DNA from 3 places in the Kosakonia sp. YIM B13571 genome. Region 3 is predicted to be linked to each of the others. Evidence: predicted binding sites of a transcription regulator. Region 3 holds the regulator's gene; each other region holds the start of a gene.
The links. The regulator PhoB, encoded in region 3, activates phosphate uptake and scavenging genes when phosphate is short. The targets are predictions, from matches to a motif close to CTGTCATAAAACTGNCNNAT.
Positions count from the first base shown of each region.

Region 1: pstS (phosphate ABC transporter substrate-binding protein PstS) is a predicted target of PhoB. The motif match lies at 2,723-2,742, and genes of this name have one in related genera.
Region 2: ACFX4O_RS01890 (phosphoethanolamine transferase) is a predicted target of PhoB. The motif match lies at 2,567-2,586, and genes of this name have one in related genera.

Region 1 covers NZ_JBHZPL010000004.1:472,805-477,427, reverse strand. The annotation lists gene glmS (glutamine--fructose-6-phosphate transaminase (isomerizing)) at 1-1,165, shown strand, start outside; partial or broken gene tnpA (IS200/IS605 family transposase) at 1,363-1,822, shown strand; gene ACFX4O_RS13775 (hypothetical protein) at 1,944-2,522, shown strand; gene pstS (phosphate ABC transporter substrate-binding protein PstS) at 2,795-3,835, shown strand; gene pstC (phosphate ABC transporter permease PstC) at 3,960-4,623, shown strand, end outside.
Region 2 covers NZ_JBHZPL010000001.1:396,966-401,588, forward strand. The annotation lists gene ACFX4O_RS01870 (HlyD family secretion protein) at 1-313, opposite strand, end outside; gene ACFX4O_RS01875 (anion transporter) at 415-1,524, opposite strand; gene mntR (manganese-binding transcriptional regulator MntR) at 1,521-1,991, opposite strand; gene mntS (manganase accumulation protein MntS) at 2,180-2,311, shown strand; gene ACFX4O_RS01890 (phosphoethanolamine transferase) at 2,593-4,182, shown strand; gene ompX (outer membrane protein OmpX) at 4,249-4,623, opposite strand, start outside.
Region 3 covers NZ_JBHZPL010000001.1:926,471-931,093, forward strand. The annotation lists gene phoR (phosphate regulon sensor histidine kinase PhoR) at 1-897, opposite strand, end outside; gene phoB (phosphate response regulator transcription factor PhoB) at 919-1,608, opposite strand; gene sbcD (exonuclease subunit SbcD) at 1,807-3,009, shown strand; gene sbcC (exonuclease subunit SbcC) at 3,006-4,623, shown strand, end outside.

The DNA.
Region 1 (4,623 bases), on a different contig from region 3:
TTTTGATAAATCCAGCGCGCAGGTTAAGCGCCCTGAGATCGAATCTAATCTGCAATATGACGCTGGCGATAAAGGTATTTACCGCCATTACATGCAGAAAGAGATCTACGAACAGCCGAACGCCATCAAAAATACCCTGACCGGCCGCATCCGCCACGGTGAAGTGGATCTGAGCGAACTGGGGCCGAATGCCAACGAACTGCTGTCAAAAGTTGAGCATATTCAGATTGTTGCCTGCGGTACGTCTTATAATTCCGGAATGGTTTCCCGCTACTGGTTTGAAGCGCTGGCTGGCGTTCCGTGCGATGTCGAAATCGCTTCTGAGTTCCGCTATCGCAAATCTGCGGTGCGTCGCAATAGCCTGATGATCACACTGTCGCAGTCTGGTGAAACGGCGGATACGCTGGCGGCGCTGCGTTTGTCGAAAGAACTGGGGTATCTGGGTTCGCTGGCCATTTGTAACGTTCCGGGTTCCTCGCTGGTGCGTGAATCCGATCTGGCGATGATGACCAATGCCGGTACGGAAATCGGCGTTGCATCAACCAAAGCGTTCACCACTCAGCTCACCGTATTGCTGATGCTGGTGGCGAAACTGAGCCGCCTGAAAGGGCTGGATGCGGCCATTGAGCACGATATCGTTCATGGTTTGCAGGCGCTGCCGAGCCGCATTGAGCAGATGTTGTCGCAGGATAAACGCATTGAAGCGCTGGCAGAAGATTTCTCTGACAAGCATCATGCGCTGTTCCTTGGCCGTGGCGATCAATATCCGATCGCGCTGGAAGGCGCGCTGAAGCTGAAAGAGATCTCTTACATTCACGCCGAAGCGTATGCCGCAGGTGAGTTGAAACATGGCCCATTGGCGCTGATTGATGCCGATATGCCGGTGATTGTCGTTGCGCCAAACAACGAACTGCTGGAAAAACTGAAATCCAATATCGAAGAAGTTCGCGCCCGTGGCGGCGTGCTGTATGTCTTCGCCGATCAGGATGCCGGTTTCACCAGCAATGACAATATGCACATTATCGATATGCCGCATGTTGAAGAGGTGATCGCGCCAATCTTCTATACCGTGCCGCTGCAACTGCTGGCTTACCACGTTGCGCTGATCAAAGGCACCGACGTGGATCAACCGCGTAACCTGGCGAAATCGGTTACTGTGGAATAAGGTCTTAAGCTCGTCATTGTGTAGAAAGAGGTTGCCTGGTGGCAGCCTCTTTTTTGTGCACAGAAAACCCCCAGCTAGGCTGGGGTTCCGGAAAGCTTTCAGCTTTGAGCCAGTTATTAAAACCCCTTTTGATTTGTTAAAACACCTTGCGGTCTGGCAACTGCAAGTGTCAAACAAGAAATCAAAAGGGGGTCCCAATGGGGGACGAAAAGAGCTTAGCGCACACCCGATGGAACTGTAAATATCACATAGTTTTTGCGCCGAAATACCGAAGACAGGCGTTCTACGGAGAGAAGCGTAGAGCAATAGGCAGAATTTTGAGAAAGCTGTGTGAGTGGAAAAACGTACGGATTCTGGAAGCTGAATGCTGCGCAGAGCATATCCATATGCTTGTGGAAATCCCGCCCAAAATGAGAGTATCCGGCTTTATGGGATATCTGAAAGGGAAAAGCAGTCTGATGCTTTACGAGCAGTTTGGGGATTTGAAATTCAAATACAGGAACAGGGAGTTCTGGTGTCGGGGATACTACGTCGATACGGTGGGTAAGAACACGGCGAAGATACAGGATTACATAAAGCACCAGCTTGAAGAGGATAAAATTGGGCGAGCAGTTATCGATCCCTTATCCGGGTAGCCCGTTTACGGGCCGTAAGTAACGAAGTCTGATGCAAATGTCAGATCGTATGCGCCTGTTAGGGCGCGGCTGGTAACAGAGCCTTACAGGCGCATCTGAAAAACCTCCGGCTATGCCGGAGGATATTTATTTTAAGGATACGCATGAGTTTGTTGGAAAAAATGGCGGGTGCGAGGTTGCTTGCACTCATCAATTATTGCCGGGGCGTTGATGCGGGAATCGCGGGTCGCAAGCTGGCGCAGTTGAAGCTGGCTGCGGAAGCATTCAGAGAGATGCCAAAGGTCTACCCTGCAGGCAGAGGCGGGACAACTTTTTATGGCAGCGTAACGGTAGTGTTTTATGCCTTGCTACTGAGCTATGTCTGCCTTGCGCTGACGGTGAAAACCGCCATTGGCGGCCTGGGTTTTATCGTAGGTGTAGCGGTATTTTTAATCCTGGGCGTGGCACTTATTGGTATAGAAAAAGGGCGTACGCTCTCCTTGAAATTATTTCTGGCTGTCTGGTTGCTGTTATTTGTTTGCAACGTGCTAGTGGCAGGATGGCTTCTCATTGCTCGGTTTTCCGCAATGTCTCTGGCTTTTTGGGGAAGTGGTATTGTTCTGTTATGGCTGGCGCGGAAAGTGATGAATGGGCCTGAACTGACAAAACTGATGCAGTGGCGCGTATCGCTGAAAATAGCCCAATTTCGGCGTCAGGCATTGACGCAATCTAAGCGCAAATAAATTGCTAAGCGGCGGCTTTTTCTCGCATTTAGTTAGAACTTCTTGTCAAATTCAGCTACGGTTTGAGTGTCATAAAACTAAAATTTTGCTGACACCTTATTGTCATTAAACTTTTTATCTTGCTGATAAACCATCCAACATTCGCTAAATCTGGCCGTAATTCGTTGCTGTCATCAAACAGTAACAATCATTGCATATAACTGTCATCAAAGTGTCCTATTTTGCTCATCGTAGCCACTAAACAACGATTTACGATTCTTGCAGGAGACATTATGAACGTTATGCGTACCACTGTCGCAACTGTTGTCGCCGCGACCTTTTCTCTGAGTGCATTTGCTGTAAACGCAGCTGCCAGCCTGACAGGCGCGGGCGCAACTTTCCCGGCGCCGGTGTATGCCAAGTGGGCTGATACCTACCAGAAAGAAACAGGTAACAAGATTAACTACCAGGGTATCGGTTCTTCTGGTGGCGTTAAACAAATTACTGCTAAAACTGTTGATTTCGGTGCGTCCGATGCCCCGCTGTCTGACGACAAACTGGCTCAGGAAGGCCTGTTCCAGTTCCCAACCGTGATCGGCGGTATCGTGCTGGCAATCAACGTCCCGGGTGTTAAATCCGGTGAGCTGGTGCTGGACGGCAAAACCTTGGGTGACATCTACCTGGGCAACATCAAGAAATGGGATGATGCGGCCATCGCCAAACTCAACCCTGGCCTAAAACTGCCTTCGCAGAATATCGCTGTGGTTCGCCGCGCTGATGGTTCCGGCACCTCCTTCGTTTTCACCAGCTATCTGGCGAAAGTGAATGAAGAGTGGAAATCTAAAGTGGGTTCTGGTTCTACCGTTAACTGGCCGACCGGTCTGGGCGGTAAAGGTAACGACGGTATCGCGGCGTTCGTTCAGCGTCTGCCGGGTTCTATCGGTTACGTTGAATATGCTTACGCTAAGCAGAACAACCTGACCTACACCAAGCTGCTCTCTGCCGATGGTAAAGCGGTTAGCCCGACGGAAACCAGCTTCTCCAACGCAGCCAAAGATATCGACTGGAGCAAGTCTTTCGCGCAGGATCTGACTAACCAGAAAGGTGCAGATGTGTGGCCAATCACCTCCACCACGTTCATTCTGGTGCACAAAGAGCAGGCTAAACCTGAGCAAGGCGCTGAAGTGCTGAAATTCTTTGACTGGGCTTACAAAAAAGGCGGCAAACAAGCTAACGACCTCGACTACGCAACCCTGCCGGATAGCGTTGTTGAACAAGTTCGCTCAGCCTGGAAAGCCAACGTGAAAGACAGTAGCGGTAAAGCGCTGTACTAAGCGCAAGTTTTTGAAGAACATGGCGGATGGCGCTTACACCATCCGCCTTACAGATCTTCTGTAGGCCCGGCAAGCGCAAGTGCCTGCGGGCAAATTCGTAAGACGTTAAACTGAAGAGTAATTTATGGCTGCAACCAAGCCGGCATTTAATCCCCCGGGTAAAAAAGGCGACATGTTATTCAGCGCACTGGTAAGACTGGCTGCGCTGATTGTGTTATTGCTGCTCAGCGGCATTATCGTGTCCCTGATTTTCTCCTCATGGCCAAGCATTCAGAAGTTTGGTTTTTCTTTCCTGTGGACCAAAGAGTGGGATGCACCGAATGACGTCTATGGGGCACTGGTACCGATTTACGGCACCATTGTTACCTCCGTCATCGCGCTGTTGATCGCTGTTCCGGTGAGTTTTGGTATCGCGCTGTTTTTGACGGAGCTGTCGCCAAACTGGCTGAAACGCCCACTGGGTATTGCCATTGAGCTGCTGGCGGCGATCCCGAGTATCGTTTACGGCATGTGGGGGCTGTTTATTTTCGCTCCGCTGTTCGCGACCTACTTCCAGGAGCCGGTGGGCAATGTCCTCTCCAACATTCCTTTTGTCGGTGCGCTGTTTTCCGGCCCCGCATTTGGTATCGGTATTCTGGCCGCAGGGGTGATCCTCGCCATTATGATTATTCCGTACATTGCGGCGGTAATGCGCGATGTATTCGAACAAACGCCGGTAATGATGAAAGAGTCGGCCTACGGCATTGGCTGCACCACCTGGGAAGTTATCTGGCGCATCGTGTTGCCAT
Region 2 (4,623 bases), 530 kb from region 3:
CGCGCTGCGCAGTGGCATCGCGCGGGTCAATGGTGACCAGTAAATCCCCTTTCTTGACGCGCTGGTTGTCTTTAACCCGCAGCTCGGTGACATAACCTGCCACCTTCGGCGCAATCGTCACCGCGTCGCCATCGGTAAAGGCGTCGTCTGTGGTTTCTTCATTACGGGTTAACAGCCACCACACCAGCGCAACAATCACCATCACGCCAACAACAATGGCGAGGATAATCAGTGGCTTCTTTCCGGGGCGTTTACGTGTGTTTTGATTGTTATCTTCCTGAACATCGTCAGGATGCGTTGTGTTTTCTGCCATAGTTTCGCAACAGTCCTGTCAGGTAACGGCGCCAGGTTTGCACCGTTACCTAAAGTTAGGCGGTTGCTATACATTTGCCAGGATAAACTGACAAATCAGCACTATCTGAATAAGAGTAATCCGTATCCAACTAGCGCCGCCCACAGCAGCATCGGCAGGGAATAGAGATGAAAGCGCCACCAGATGCGGCGATCGTTTGCCATACGCAGCGCGATAAGATTAGCCAGCGAACCGGGCAGCAAACCAAAGCCGCCAACGTTCACCGCCCAGGCCAGCAGCGTATCCGGCGGCACATAATTGAGCAGCAAAATGGTGGCAGGCACGTTACTGATAAACTGCGACAGGCCAATGGCCGTCAACCACAAACCAGAAGGTGACAACTGGCTGGCGCTGGCCAACACCGAGTGCAGCGCCGGGAGCTGGATAAGCAGGTGCACATCAATAAACATGGCGATAAAGACCAGCAGTAGCGTCCAGTCCACGCTCAGCACTACCCGGCGAGCCAGAAGCAAGAACCCGACGGCGACTATTGCCAACCCCCACAGTTCCTGTTTCAGCTCCAGCGCGGTAATAAAGATTAAGTAGAAACCGAGGCAGCTCCATACCAACCGGGGTTGCCAGTCCGGCGTTTGTACGCCGCTGTGGTAGTTAAGCGCTTTTTTCGGAAAACAGAACCAGCACAACACCAACAGCGTGACCATCATTGCCAGCGCCAGCGGTGCCATCTGCCAGATGAACGCAGGAAAAGAGAGGCCAGAGCGGCCCCAAATAAGAATATTTTGTGGGTTTCCGATAGGCGTTAATAACGATCCGGCATTTACTGCCAGCGCTTCAAAAATGATCAGCCGGTTAACCGGAATTTCGCACAGTTTCTTTAGCGTAATGGTCAGCGGCACGACAATAAACAGCGCCACGTCATTGGTGAGAAATGTGGAAAGGAGTGCCGCCGCCAGCACCATAAACATCGCCAGCCTGCGTTGATGATGAAAACGGCGCACCATACGCCGCCCAATAACATCAAAATAGCCGCTCAGCTCGACGCCTTTGGTCAACAGCATCAGGCCGCTAAGGGTGATAATGGTGTGCCAGTCAATCGCAGCCGGCCAGGTTTTGGGCGCAAACGGGGCAAAAAAGCACAGCGCAACGCCGATAATCAGTAACAGATGCAGGAAGCGATCGCGCGCCAGGGCGCGAATGAGGGGCATAGTCATTCAGGTGATTGCTCGTGTTGCAGAGTGAAGCGGCGGAAACAATCGAGCGTTTCCTGGCTAACGTGGTGTTCCATGCCTTCGGCGTCGCGGCGCGCAATGTCCGGGCTCACGCCAAGCACCAGCAAGAAGCTTTCGACGATTTGATGCCGCTCACGGCTCTCCTGCGCCAGCTTCTCCCCTTCCGGGGTCAGAAAAACGCCGCGCCAGGGAATCTGTTCAATTAAACCCACCGTTGCCAGTCTTTTTAACATTTTGGCAACTGTCGGTTGTGAAACGCCAAGGCGGGCGGCCATATCCACCTGGCGGGCTTCGCCCACTTCGCGGATCAAATCTGAAATCAGTTCAACATAGTCATCAATGAGTTCGCGACGATGCGCTTCACGCACCTGACGAAAGCCTTCAACGTGCTCTTCAACATTTACCAGCGTCACTTTTTTTATTGTTTGCTTACCTGCGCGACGGTTCATTGTGCTTCCTCTGAGGGTGTGACACCTGTGCAGCATCATATAAGAGAAGCGCCATTGTAAACCATCCGTGAATCAGTACAAAAAATTAACGTCTTAGCCATAGCTATAGAACATAGCCTGTGCTATATCTGTATGTAATGTGTTCGCTCTTCATGGAACGAAGGGCATGTAAATGGCAGGAGGTAACGATGAATGAGTTCAAGAGGTGTATGCGCGTGTTTAGTCACTCTCCCTTTAAAGTGCGTTTAATGCTGTTGAGTATGTTGTCCGAAATGATCACCGGCAAACCTCAGCAGGACTCCGACAAATCTTCTCACTAATGCGGCGTCGCGGTACGCCGCTTCATTTTTCTGTCACAATCCCCCGTCATACTGACCTATTCGCCTAAAAATCAGCGTATTTTTGCTGGATTTGCAATCACTCTCTCAAAACAACCGCTTAGCCCCTGTTGACCTTCGTCGCGCCTCGCTCTATCTTTGCGCTGCCCTGCACAAATTGCGGCTCGCAGATGCGGACCCCCTCCCCTCTTCACACGCACTGTCCGGCAGGTTTTGACCCTTAACGCCAGGGTGAGCACATGGCGTTTTCATGACAGTAATCTATGAGCCTAATCCTTAAAGAATCCGTGGCCCTTCGCAGCCAGACGCTCAACCCGTGGACGGGTTTTTATTTTTTACAATCGATGTTGATTAACTTCGCTCTGGGTTATGAATTTAGCGTGATGTATGCGGTTCTTTTAACCTGCGCCCTACTGGTTCTCTGGCGACATGCACCTCGCACACAAAAAACCGTTATCGGGGTTATCTCGTTGGTTGCCGCATGCTATTTCCCCTTTGGCCGCGCATATGGCGCACCGAATTTCAACACGTTGCTGGCGCTGCTGTCGACAAACATGGAAGAGTCGACGGAAATTCTGACTATCTTCCCGTGGTATCACTACGCTGTCGGCGTATTCATTTTTGCGCTGGGCGTTATTTCGCTGCGCCGCCGGGTAATCGTGCGTTCCACGCCATGGCTGAAATGGGACACGCTGGGCACGATTGTGTGCATCGCTTCTTATTTTATTGGCCCGGTGCAAAACCATTTCAAAGGGTACGAATTCAGGATTATTGATACTGGCGTTCCGGTGCTTCGTTTCGTGCGTGATGTAGCGTTTAACTACTATGTGGTCAAAGAAGAACAGAAAAATATGGCCGCGCTTGCCAGCGTGAAAGACACCTGGAATGTGCTGGCGGTCAAACCGAAATACCATACTTACGTGGTGGTGATTGGCGAAAGTGCGCGTCGCGATGCGCTGGGCGCCTTTGGCGGCCACTGGAATAACACACCGTTTGCCAGCCAGGTAAACGGCACGCTATTTACGGATTACATTTCCGCGAGCGGTTCAACACAAAAATCCCTTGGGCTGACTTTAAACCGCGTGGAGAAAGATAAACCGCAGTATCAGGATAACTTTGTCACGCTGGCTAACCGCGCCGGTTTCCAGACATGGTGGTTTTCTAATCAGGGGCAGATAGGCGAATACGACACCGCCATCGCCAGTATCGCTAAGCGTGCCGATGAAGTGCAGTTTTTGAAACGCGGTGACTTCGAGGCGGATAAAAACACCCGTGACGAGGATCTGTTAAAACTCACCAACCAGGTCCTGAGCACTAAACGCACCCAGCCGCAGCTGATTGTGCTGCATTTGATGGGCTCGCACCCGCAGGCCTGCGATCGCACCGGCGGCAAGTACGACGAGTTTGTGCAGTCAAAAGAGACCTCCTGCTACCTCTATTCCATCAAGCAGACCGATGATTTCCTCGGGAAAATGTATTCGCAACTGGTCAATACCGGCGAAAGTTTTTCAATGGTTTATTTCTCGGATCACGGACTGGCGATTAAAGAACGCGGAAAAGAGGTGCAGTACCTGGCGCATGCCGATACTTTTCAACAGGACTTCCAGGTGCCGTTTATGGTGCTTTCCAGCGACGATACCAAACATCGGGTAATTAAAGCTCGCCGTTCAGCGAACGACTTTTTAAGCTTCTTTTCGCAGTGGACCGGGATTAGCGCAGAGCAGATTAAAAATCCTTACCGTTTTATATCAGAGCAAAAAGCCGGGCCAGCGTACATTACCAACTTTAAGTTACAGAAAGTTGACTATAACCATCTCGGTACGGATCTCTTCGATACGCGCAGTAAGCGGTAATTTCTGCTAGATGGCAGACAAAAAAAATCCGCCCACTGGGCGGATTTTTCATTATCGCCGAAGCGATTAGAAGCGGTAACCAACGCCGGCAATCCAGGTGCCAACGTCTACGCTACGGATACGGCTCTGCTCGTAGGAGAAGTCCAGAGCAACGTTTTCCATCGGGTTGAACTGCAGACCAGCACCGTAAGAGAAACCGTAGTCGCTGGTGTCAGACACTTTAGCGGTGTCTACAGTCTGCTGGAATTTACCGTAACCAACACCCACAACACCGTAGATGCTCGCCCAGTCGTTGATGCGGTAAGCCGGGCCGGCGGTGATGCCGTAGTACTGCGCTTTGTTATAAACGCTGTCTTCGGTACGATCTTTTTCAGTGTAAGTAAAGGAACCGATAACACCCAGCGGGTTGTTGTCCTGCTCGTAGCGGTATTTCAGGTTGAA
Region 3 (4,623 bases):
GTGCTTTTGCTGACTAAGGGTTTGCGCTTCCCGTTCGACGACCCGCAGCATCATAGGTACATCAATGGTTTCGTTAGGCGGCAGCGTCGGCGCGGCTTCAATTTTCGACAGCGTGAGTAACTGGCGCACCAACCCTTCCATCCGCGAAGTTTGTTCACGCATAGTGTGCAGCGCTTTTTCGCGCGGAGCCCCTTCCAGCGTTTGCTCCTGCATCATTTCCAGATAGCCTTGCAGCACCGTTAATGGCGTGCGCAGCTCATGGCTGACGTTGGCAAAAAAGTTACGCCGCGCGCCTTCCAACTGGTGCATTTGCGTCACGTCGCGCGCCACCATCAGCAGTTGTTGCTCGCTGTAGGGCATGACGCGGATCTCAAGATGCCGCCCATTATTGAGCACTAAGTGCAGAGGCCGACCAAACTCTTGATTCCTGATGTATTTCGTAAATTCAGGGTAGCGCAGTAAGTTAAGGATATTCTGGCCGTTGTCATCCGGCCAGCGCAGCCCCAGCATCTGCTGGGCGAGGCCGTTACACCAGAAAATCGCCCCGTCTTCGGTGGTGAGGATCACCGCATCCGGCAGCGATTCCGCACCGCTGCGAAAGCGTTTGATCAAATTTCCGAGTTCACGGCGGCGCTTTTTGTTACGCATCTGCATCTGGTGTAGCCCGTAAAGTAGCGGCTCCCAGCTTCCCGTTCCCGGCGGCGGGGTCATGCTTTTATCAACCCATAGCCACCAGGAAAGGCGCAGTAAATTCCAGAAATGCCAGATCAGCAGGCCGGTTACCGCAGCGAATAAAAACCAGGGCAGGTAACCGAAAATCGCGCCGAGAATAAAGGCGGGGATACAACAAAGGAGGAGCTCCAGCACCAGCCTTTTCCATGACAGCCGTTCCAGCACGCGTCACACTCCTGTCAAATTTCAGAAACGGGTCGAAAAACGATATCCCGTGCCGCGCACTGTTTGCACCATACGATCGTGGCCGCTGTGTTCCAGCGCTTTGCGCAGACGGCGAATATGCACGTCCACGGTTCTGTCTTCAACGTAAACGTTGGTTCCCCATACGTGGTTCAGCAGCTGTTCGCGGCTGTAAACACGTTCCGGGTGAGTCATAAAAAAGTGTAAGAGTTTAAACTCTGTCGGTCCCATATCCAGCGGATTTTCACCCGTCATCACACGGTGTGAGGAAGGATCGAGGCTCAGCCCCTGCATTTCTATCACCTCTTCCACCGCCATCGGTGAAATACGGCGCATCACAGCTTTGATACGCGCCACCAGCTCTTTCGGTGAAAATGGCTTGGTAATGTAATCGTCCGCCCCCGTTTCCAGACCACGAACGCGATCCTCTTCCTCCCCGCGCGCGGTCAGCATCATCACCGGAATATCACGGGTCATCGCTTCGCGTTTAAGATGTTTAATAAACTGAATGCCAGAACCGCCAGGCAGCATCCAGTCCAGTAAAACCAGGTCGGGCCAGGGTTCGTTAAGTTGGTTCACCGCGCTGTCATAATCTTCAGCTTCCACCGGTTGAAAACCATTTTGCTCGAGCACGAAGCACACCATTTCACGGATCGGTGCTTCATCTTCTACGACCAGAATTCGTCTCGCCATAATTCGCCCTGTTTTAATTAAGTCGTCAGTATAGATAGCGGCGCCATTATGCGTCAGTTTTATGACAGATTTATGAATAAGATGACCGCAATATGACCCGTGCGGTGGCTGTGTGACAACGCAAATTTGCGTTCGGTTATGTCCCTCATCTGCTTAATGTTTATAATCTGCTTTACGCTTTTTCGCCACGGAACCGCTATGCGCATCATTCACACTTCAGACTGGCATCTGGGTCAAAACTTCTACAGTAAAAACCGCGCCGCCGAACATGACGCTTTTCTCGACTGGCTGCTCGCCGCCGCCGAAACGCATCAGGTTGATGCCATTATTGTCGCAGGCGATATTTTCGATACCGGTTCCCCGCCAAGCTATGCGCGCGAGCTCTATAACCGCTTTGTGGTTAAACTCCAGCAAACGGGCTGCCAGCTTATTGTGCTGGCGGGTAATCACGATTCCGTGGCCACGCTGAATGAATCGAAAGCGATCCTCGCTTACCTGAAAACCACGGTAATCGCCAGTGCAGGCGAGAAGCCGTTCTTGCTAAATTGCCGCGATGGCGAACCCGGTGCAGTATTTTGCCCGGTGCCATTTCTACGCCCACGCGACATTACCGTTAGCCAGGCGGGGCTTTCCGGGCAACAAAAACAGCAACATTTGCTGGCGGCGATCACCGATTACTATCAACAGCAGTTTACCGAGGCCTGTGAACTGCGCGGTGACAAGCCGCTGCCCATTATTGCCAGCGGTCATTTAACCACTGTTGGTGCCAGCAAAAGTGACGCGGTGCGTGATATTTATATCGGCACGTTAGACGCATTCCCTGCACAGAATTTTCCCCGCATGGATTACATCGCGCTCGGCCACATTCATCGGGCGCAGAAGATTGGCGGCCAGGAGCATATCCGCTACTGCGGCTCGCCCATTGCGTTGAGTTTTGATGAAACCGGGAAAAGCAAAAGCGTCAATCTGGTGACATTCTCCGGGGGTAAACTCGCCGAAGTCACGACGCTGGAGGTTCCAGCAACGCAGGCATTAGCCGTGATCAAAGGCGATTTTGCTGACATCTGCCGCCAGTTAGAGCAGTGGCGAGACGCGCCCGCTGAGCACCCTGTATGGCTGGATATCGAAATCGAAAGCCATGAATATCTGACGGACATGCAGCGCAAAATCCAGCAATTGACGGAAGATTTGCCGGTAGAAGTGCTGCTGGTGCGCCGCAGCCGCGAACAACGCGAACGAATTCTCTCCGGCGAGTTACGCGAAACCTTAAACGAATTAAAAGTGGAAGAGGTTTTTGCCCGTCGCCTTGCGCTGGCAGAACTCGACGATACACAAAGTGCGCGTTTGCACACGCTTTTCAGCGAAGCACGCCAGGCGCTGGATGAGGAGAATGAGGCATGAAAATCCTGAGCCTGCGGCTGAAAAACCTGAACTCGCTCAAAGGCGAGTGGAAAATAGACTTCACCGAAGAGCCGTTCGCCAGCAATGGCCTTTTCGCCATTACCGGTGCGACCGGTGCGGGGAAAACCACCCTGCTCGACGCCATCTGCCTGGCGCTGTATCACGAAACACCGCGTCTTAGCACCCTTTCGCAATCGCAAAACGATTTAATGACCCGCGATACCGCCGACTGCCTGGCTGAAGTGGAGTTTGAAGTGAAAGGCGTCGCCTATCGCGCCTTCTGGAGCCAGAGCCGCGCCCGTGGGCTGCCGGATGGCAACCTGCAAGCCCCGCGCGTTGAACTCGCGGTCTGCGCCGACGGCAAAATACTTGCCGATAAAGTGAAAGATAAACTTGATCTTACTGCCTCGCTAACCGGGCTGGATTATGGCCGTTTCACCCGCTCCATGCTGCTGTCGCAGGGGCAGTTTGCCGCGTTCCTCAATGCGAAACCGCGCGAACGTGCCGAGCTGCTGGAAGAGCTGACCGGCACCGAGATTTATGGGCAGATTTCCGCCATGGTGTTTGAAAAACACAAAGCGGCGAAAACCCGGCTGGAGAAGTTGCAGGCACAGGCCGAAGGCGTAGTGCTACTTAATGATGAGCAGCGCCAGCAGCTTGCGCAAAGTTTGCAGGCACTCACTGACGAAGAGCAACTTTTACTGGCGGGTCAGCGCGACATACAGGCGCAGGCAAACTGGCTGAACCGCGATGCGGAGCTACGTGCCGCACGCGGACGCGCACAGGCCGCGCTGGTACAGGCACAGCAGGCGCTGGCCGGTGCCCAGCCGCAGTTAGCGGCGCTGGAACGCGCGCAACCGGCGCTGCAATTGCGCCCGCTGTGGGATCGGCTTGAGGAGCAGCGTAAAGCGCTGCTCCGCACTCGAACACAGAGCGAAGAAGTAAATACTCGCTTACATGCCAGCCTGTTACAGCGCGCACGCATTCGCTTTAGCGCCCAACAGCAGCATGCAACATTGCAGGAAACGCAAAAAACGCTGGAAAGTTGGCTTGTTGAAAATGCCCGTTTTCAGCGCTGGCAAAGCGAATTAACCGGCTGGCGCGTGTTGTTCAACCAGCTGGAAGAGGAGAAAAAACAGTGGCTCGGACTGCAACAGCGCGTGCAGACGCACGAGACGAAACTGCGCACCTTGCCTGCGTCAACGCTGGAGATGAGCGAGGAAGATACCGCGGCGGCAATGGCGCTGTGCGCGCAAAACCGCCCGCTTCGTCAGCAGCTTACCGCTCTGCATGCCCGTTTTGCTCCGCTACGCAAGCAGCTGGCACAGCGCCAGCAGAGCTTGCTGGATTTACGCGCCGAGCAGGAAAAAATCAGCGTTGAGCTGGCGCGCAAACGCGAACTGTATAAAGAGAAAAACCAGCTACTGACGGAAGTCACGACCATTTGCGAGCTGGAAAATCGGATCAAAGATCTGGAAAGCGAGCGTGCGCGCCTGCAACCCGGTCACCCTTGCCCGCTGTGTGGCGCAACCGAACATCCGGCAGTTGCGCATTATCAAACTCTTGAGCCAGGCGTCAATCAGGCGCGACGCAGCGCGCTGGATCTCGAAGTCC